Regions from separate parts of the Paenibacillus sp. FSL H8-0260 genome, predicted to be linked through region 2. Evidence: a T-box and tRNA genes for the amino acid it is inferred to sense, from the RefSeq annotation. Region 2 holds a T-box; the other holds one or more tRNA genes.

Region 1 (3,429 bases), 2.7 Mb from region 2:
TTTTCTCATCGTGAAACTCAACAGGAGATTGGGCCGTGATGTAGTCAAATGGAGTGTAATTATTATTTGGTAATTTTCTTGTAAGGATTACCTTTACAATGATGATTCCTAATGAAAGATAGAAAATCGCGCCTATTCCAGCCAACATGAACAGTACTAATCTCATTGTTAACACCGCCTTTGTTTGATTTTATAATCAAATGTTAATATTTACAAGATTCAGGCCGCTGCGTACTATTCATTCGACTGAGATTTGATGCACAGTAGGAATATACAGTGACAAAGAGGGTTAAAAGCTCTCCTCTCTTATAGAATCTGATGATCGGGGGTTTGCCCTAAAAGAACCGACAAGTACGATCGGTGGGAATATAGTAGCTACAGCATGGTGAGCGACGATAAGTGTCCTTGCTGCGGGGGAAGAGTGATTCATCGCATTTGGAACGAAGAATTGGATTGTGTAAAAACAGATGATAGATGTCTCTCCTCCGAATATCAACGTAACTGGTCATATGGGCACACCTTCACTTCTAGTTGGCAGATGGGACGGAGGATACCCGTATAGCACATCTAATTCAGAGGTCGAGGAGATAGAATAGGAATTCTCTCGGCAGGTCAGGTTAGTACGAACCCGCCGTAAGGATCAGAGACACGCAAGTATTTCCGCAGATTAGCATGGAGAGAACGCGCCAATAATCGGACATAGCCAATAAGGAGAGATAAACGAAATGGAAAAATAACCAAAGTTCAAGAAATCAGGACTGAAACCGGAAGACAAATTAATCATGCATACATGATACGAAGCTTGGAAGGAAGTAAACAAGGATAAGGTATGGACGGTGAAATCGGAACCGTGGGACTTGCATCAGAGGTAGTGTTGCTGGAAGGTTTTTAATGGCGGGTTTGCGACTGAATATCTGAAGAAGGTAGAGGGTTAACCACCCTCTCCTATATAAAGGAGAGGACAAATAACCAGTATGTATAGAAAGAACAATTACGCAAACAAGTTGCTCAGCGTCAGGGGTTGTACAAATGCAGATATTATAATCGGGGGATGCCGGGTGACCTCAAACGATTGATGACGAGATAAATTAAACCCAACCAAGGGAGGAAAATTGTCAGTATGACAGCAATAACAATCTTCCATATTTCGGATTTCTTTTTCCACATAACTCTAGCAACAAAAATTGGAACAAGTATACGTAGTGCATATATTCCAATACCAATGAGTATATATTCCATTTCAAATTCTCCTTATGTATTATTTATTCTCTTTTTACTATCGGTTGGAAAATAAATCATTATTAACATCGCTTCAATTTATTTGAAAATACAATGAAGAAATGAGGCAAAACCATGAAATCGATAACCATCATGCAACCGTGGGCAACACTTATAGCATTAGGGGAAAAGATATATGGAACGTGTAGCTAGTCCACAAAGCACCGCTATATATGTTGCTTCAATTATCGCACTAGCTGCAGTCGTTATTTTTTTATAAAATCCAAATTTGAGAGGAGCAATTATGAATAAAAATTCAAATAGCAGCACACTTCAATAAGCAAACTAAGGAATCTAAAAAGGAACTTGTATAGTTCCACGTTAAAGGCGATGACGAGATCAGTGGAAGTTAAGGTGGTTGAATAAACACATAAGACTACTTCTAATTATCCCTCTGTACTCACAGCGAAGGAAATCCAACAAATACTTGGTAAGGTGAACTTCAAACCTATGAACTATTAAACTCGGGTCAATTTCATATCGTGCGGGTCGGAAAGACGATAAAAGTATCCAAGGATGTATTTCTAAAACGGTTACAGGGGGTAAAAAAAGTGGTGCCGATAATGGCACCACTTTGCTTTTTCTTACAACCTATAAATCTCTGAACAAAAGAAAAAGCCTTATATAATAAGGCTTTTTCAGTATAGGACGGATGGGGTTCGAACCCATGACCCCTACCCTGTCAAGATAGTGCTCTCCCGCTGAGCTACCGTCCTGCGACGAAATTTATAATACCATACGATAGAGTAGGATGGCAATTCTTTTTTATAATCAATATAGATGTAGAGTTGTATTTACTTCTTAATTTTCTCCGATTAAGTAGTTAAATAGCTAGAAAGGGGATGACCGTTCATCCCCCTGCACCGAGTCAGATAAAAAACGGGAGTAGAAATAGACTGCTTATTCCGAAAAAAGGGATACGGCGTGGATAGAAGCGGCGTCTTGGGTAAAAGCCGGGCTGGAACCCGAATTGTCTATAGTTCGACTGCTCGGCAGGCATTCCGTTCATACGATCGACCATTTCATTGCTGGGAACCGCAAGGGTGATATAGTTCTGATCCACGTGAGCGATGAAGCCGTCAAAGGATTGACCATCAGTCGTTACTATACCTACATATTTATTCATGCAATTCCAAGCGACCTGTTGATGAAAATTTGTATTTGATTCCATGGATATCCTCCTCGAATGTTTCAATCCTGATAACAGTCTATGGTCCTTAGCCTACAACGTTCACGGCGTTTGCCTATATGTAGGAAGGTTAATTTTCAGGGATAATCACTGAGGAGGATTCGATTAGTTCTTTAATCAATACACATGCTTGTGCTGTACTTTCTAATCAACATTATTCTTGGAGTTATTGGAATGAGCTTCAATGGAGTAGATAACTTCTTTTTTGCCAGTAAGCGGAGAGTCATTTATAAAATACAATTTGTCATCGCTCCGTTTTACGAATTTCAAAGTATCTCCTTTAAAAGGAACATCGTTATTTTCCGCATATTCCTGATCCTTTGCTGTGAGTAGCTCCTTATACAAAAGGGTTCGCTCGCCTGTTTGGCGGTCGATTAAGGTTAGCAATCCATTCTGATTTCCACGAAGCAGTATGATATCTTTATCAATGCTTTCTACATAGTAAGCATCTTCCTCGCCACCCAGCTTTACAAGATCAAGAGTATCTATTACATTGCCTGTGCCGTCTTGGATGAAACGTAAGGTATTACCATCATGCAAGATGAGGTTGCCATCATAAGGTTTGAAATCCGCATCTCCTCTGAACTGGTAAGCGAATGTGGCCTTGCGTAGTAATGCACCATTTTTGAATATGAGTGTGATTTCGCGTGTATTAATATGAGGCTCTCCATAGGAATCAATAATCTTAATGACTAGCAGACCCCCCGCCGTTTTCTCGATCTTCATTCCTGCCCAGTCAAAGTTTGTTTGGAGTGAAGTGAGTTTTATCACCGTATCCTTGCCTTGTGAGACATATAAATCACCATTAGCTTTGACCAGCATATAGGTACGCCCTCCAAAGGATTCTGTGAAAACATTGTAGGTCTTCAGATCATCTGCTAAAAGTGTGTTCGTTGTGGAGTCCAGACGGAGATGGCTGCCTTCGAAAGCCTTAACGATAAAACGGGCCGGCACATATATCC
Region 2 (3,429 bases):
ACCTTTTTGCTCATCGGTACATTTACTTCAGCACGGATATTACGAACTGCCCGGATTACATCCATCAGCAGGTTCATTTCCGCTACCGCTTGCGGGTTCTCCAGAGCAGCATCATACTCAGGCCAAGCAGCCAAAGTAATTGTCTCTCCTTCATGCGGCAGATGCTGCCAGATTTCCTCCGAAATAAACGGCATAAACGGATGGATCAAGCGCATGGTGCGGTCGAGTACATAAGCAAGTACGGACTGTGTCTTCGCTTTGGCTGCGGCATCCGTTCCGTAAAGCGACAGCTTCGCGAACTCAATATACCAGTCACACAAATCGTCCCAAATGAAGTTGTACAGCTGGCGGCCGGTCTCGCCGAACTCGTACGAGTCAATTAGACGCGTAATTTCACGAGAAGTTTCGTTCAGGCGGTGTAAAATCCAACGGTCAGCCGTAGTTAGCTCACCAGTAATGTCAATATTCTCGAAGCTAACTCCTTCAAGATTCATGAGGGCGAAGCGTGACGCATTCCAGATCTTATTAGCGAAATTACGCGCCTGCTCTACCTTTTCCCAGCGGAAGCGTAAATCCTGACCCGCTGTGCTGCCGGTAGAAATCATATAACGCATAGCATCTGCGCCATACTTCTCGATAACCTCAAGCGGATCTACACCGTTTCCGAGTGATTTGGACATTTTTTGTCCTTCAGCATCCCGTACCAAACCATGCATCAATACGTCCGAGAATGGTTTCTCTCCGGTGAATTCCAGTGCCGAGAAGATCATCCGCGCTACCCAGAAATAAATAATATCGTAGCCCGTTACGAGCACATCGTTCGGATAGTAACGTTTGAAATCTGCACTGTCTTCATTCGGCCAGCCTAGGGTTGCAAACGGCCAGAGGTTGGAGCTAAACCAAGTATCCAGAACATCCTCGTCCTGTTTCAGGTCGGTTAAGCCGCTGATCCGGCGCGCTTCTTCCTCGTCATTCGCCACAACCAGCTCACCGGTAGATTCAGAATACCAAGCCGGAATACGATGCCCCCACCAAAGCTGACGGGAAATACACCAGTCGCGTACGTTTTCAATCCAGTTCAGGTAGGTTCTCTCGAACCGTTCAGGTACAAAGTTAACCCCATTACCATCCTTCTGTGCATTGATGGCAGCTTCGGCGAGGGGCTGCATCTTCACGAACCATTGTGTGGACAGGTAAGGCTCAACAACCGCTCCTGAACGTTCACTGTGTCCAACTTGATGCACATGATCTTCAATAGAGATCAGAACGCCTTGCTCCTTCAGATCCGCCGTGATGGCCTTACGGCATTCACTCCGGTCTTGACCTTTGTAAGGTCCTGCTTCTTCGTTCATCGTACCGCTCTCATCCATTACGTTGATCTGCGGCAAATTGTGCCGTTGACCTACCTCGAAGTCATTTGGATCATGAGCTGGCGTGATCTTAACCGCACCGCTACCAAACTCTTTATCTACATACTCGTCAGCGATAATTGGAATCTCCCGGCCGATAATCGGCAGGATCAGCGTTTTACCAATCAGATCTTTATAACGATCATCCTCAGGATGAACAGCAACTGCCGTATCACCCAACATCGTCTCCGGACGTGTGGTCGCTACAGTGATATGTCCACTGCCATCTTTAAGGGGGTAACGCAGGTGGTACAGATGACCGTTAACTTCCTTATATTCAACCTCGATATCCGACAACGCCGTACGAGCCGCCGGGTCCCAGTTGATGATACGTTTACCGCGATAGATCAAGCCTTTATTATAAAGCTTAACAAATACCTCGCGAACTCCCTTAGACAAACCCTCATCGAGGGTAAAACGCTCGCGGGAGTAGTCAAGGGAAAGTCCCATTTTTGCCCACTGCTCATGAATGGTGTTCGCGTATTTGTCTTTCCAATCCCACACCTGCTCCAGGAACTTCTCACGTCCGAGGTCATGTCTGGAAATCCCCTGCTCGCGCAGCTTCTGCTCTACCTTCGTTTGTGTTGCAATACCTGCGTGGTCCGTACCTGGCAACCAAAGCGTATCGAAGCCCTGCATCCGTTTAGTACGAATCAGGATATCCTGTAATGTGAAATCGAGCGCATGCCCGATGTGCAGCATTCCCGTTACGTTTGGCGGCGGGATCACAATACTATAGGCTTTAGCATCCGGACGCTGGCCTGCGCGGAAATATCCGCCCTCTGTCCAGTAGGAATACCATTTCTGTTCTGCTGCCTTCGGATCATACGTTGTTGGCATCTCGTTTTTAGATTCATTCGTAGCGGCAGCATCTGCCGCTGTTAGATGGTTTTGGTCAGCCATTCTCTGATACCTCCACTAGTTTACTTGTAGTTGCTTATAGTTGTTAATAAAGTTGCTGTATAGAGCGCACAGGTCTCTGAAAAAAACAAAAAGACCCCTCGTCTCAAAGGACGAAAGGTCATTCTTTCGCGGTACCACCTTTGTTTCGCGCCAATGAAAAATAAAACTACACTTCTTACCCTACGGATTCAGAAGCTTAGCGCGACACTCGTACAGATAACGGCTGCTACCGGCCACAACCTAACTTATCCTTCACAAATATGAAGATAAGCTCAGAAGGGCGACTCCGGGGCGACTTCGGGGGCTGTTTCCTACGGAATGTCACAGCACTTGCAATTCCGCTCTCTGAAGGGCTGACCGCCTACTCTTCCCGTTCCCAGTCTTTACTTAGATATTGCTTACTCCATAATACATTTTGAGCCCCCCCTAGTCAACCTGGATACGCCTTTGCAGCGGGACTTTAGGCTGAATTTCGACTTATTTCTTCTGAAGCATCCCTTCCAACAAAGAAACAGCAAAAATCCCGATCCTAATACCTGATCGGGATTCACCTATTCATGTGTGTACGCATCACGATTCGATTACGGGATGTACAACACTTGACCTTCCTCTACACTCTGCCCGGATAAGCGATTATACATTACCAGCTCCCGCGCACTTAGCTGATACTTCTCTGCTATGGTATCCAGTGTTTCTTCACGCTGCACAATACACAGCCGAACTTTGCGGAACATGTTAGCTCCATCCGCGCTGGCAATGAATCTGCTCTTCCATTCCGTATTATTGCCAACCTCTGGAACGTCCACTGCTGCAGATGTGTTTGCATCCAACTGCAGAGCTTCCTGCTCTTTACGGACACGACTGGAGCTTAGTAAAGAGGAGAAGGTGAGATGTTCTTTTTCCGGAATTTCTGCTTCTTTTTTGCTGCCCAAGGCGATCTTAAGATCTTGTTTCTCCTCATGAGAAGCCACACTCTCTTGTGAAACAAAAACTTCGTTCGCATTCTCATTAATCGGCGCAGTATTCTCTTCTTGCTTAGGAAGCGCATTATTAGCCTCATTTTCAGAAGCGAACACAGGGATATCCTGAATTGCATCTGCACTAACGGCTGGAACAG

Evidence for each region. A T-box is a leader RNA that pairs with one kind of tRNA and senses whether it is charged. The one in region 2 lies ahead of MHI51_RS24610 (valine--tRNA ligase), so its partner is inferred to be a tRNA-Val.
Region 1: it encodes a tRNA-Val, which carries the amino acid that the T-box ahead of MHI51_RS24610 (valine--tRNA ligase) is inferred to sense. The anticodon was not compared.

Annotation. Positions count from the first base shown of each region.
Region 1 is NZ_CP150298.1:2,794,812-2,798,240, forward strand. Features, by position in the region: gene MHI51_RS12290 (DUF3951 domain-containing protein) at 1-166, opposite strand, end outside; tRNA gene MHI51_RS12295 (tRNA-Val) at 1,923-1,994, opposite strand; gene MHI51_RS12300 (hypothetical protein) at 2,147-2,449, opposite strand; gene MHI51_RS12305 (copper amine oxidase N-terminal domain-containing protein) at 2,612-3,429, opposite strand, start outside.
Region 2 is NZ_CP150298.1:5,523,792-5,527,220, forward strand. Features, by position in the region: gene MHI51_RS24610 (valine--tRNA ligase) at 1-2,312, opposite strand, end outside; T-box leader at 2,416-2,699, opposite strand; gene MHI51_RS24615 (LysM peptidoglycan-binding domain-containing protein) at 2,894-3,429, opposite strand, start outside.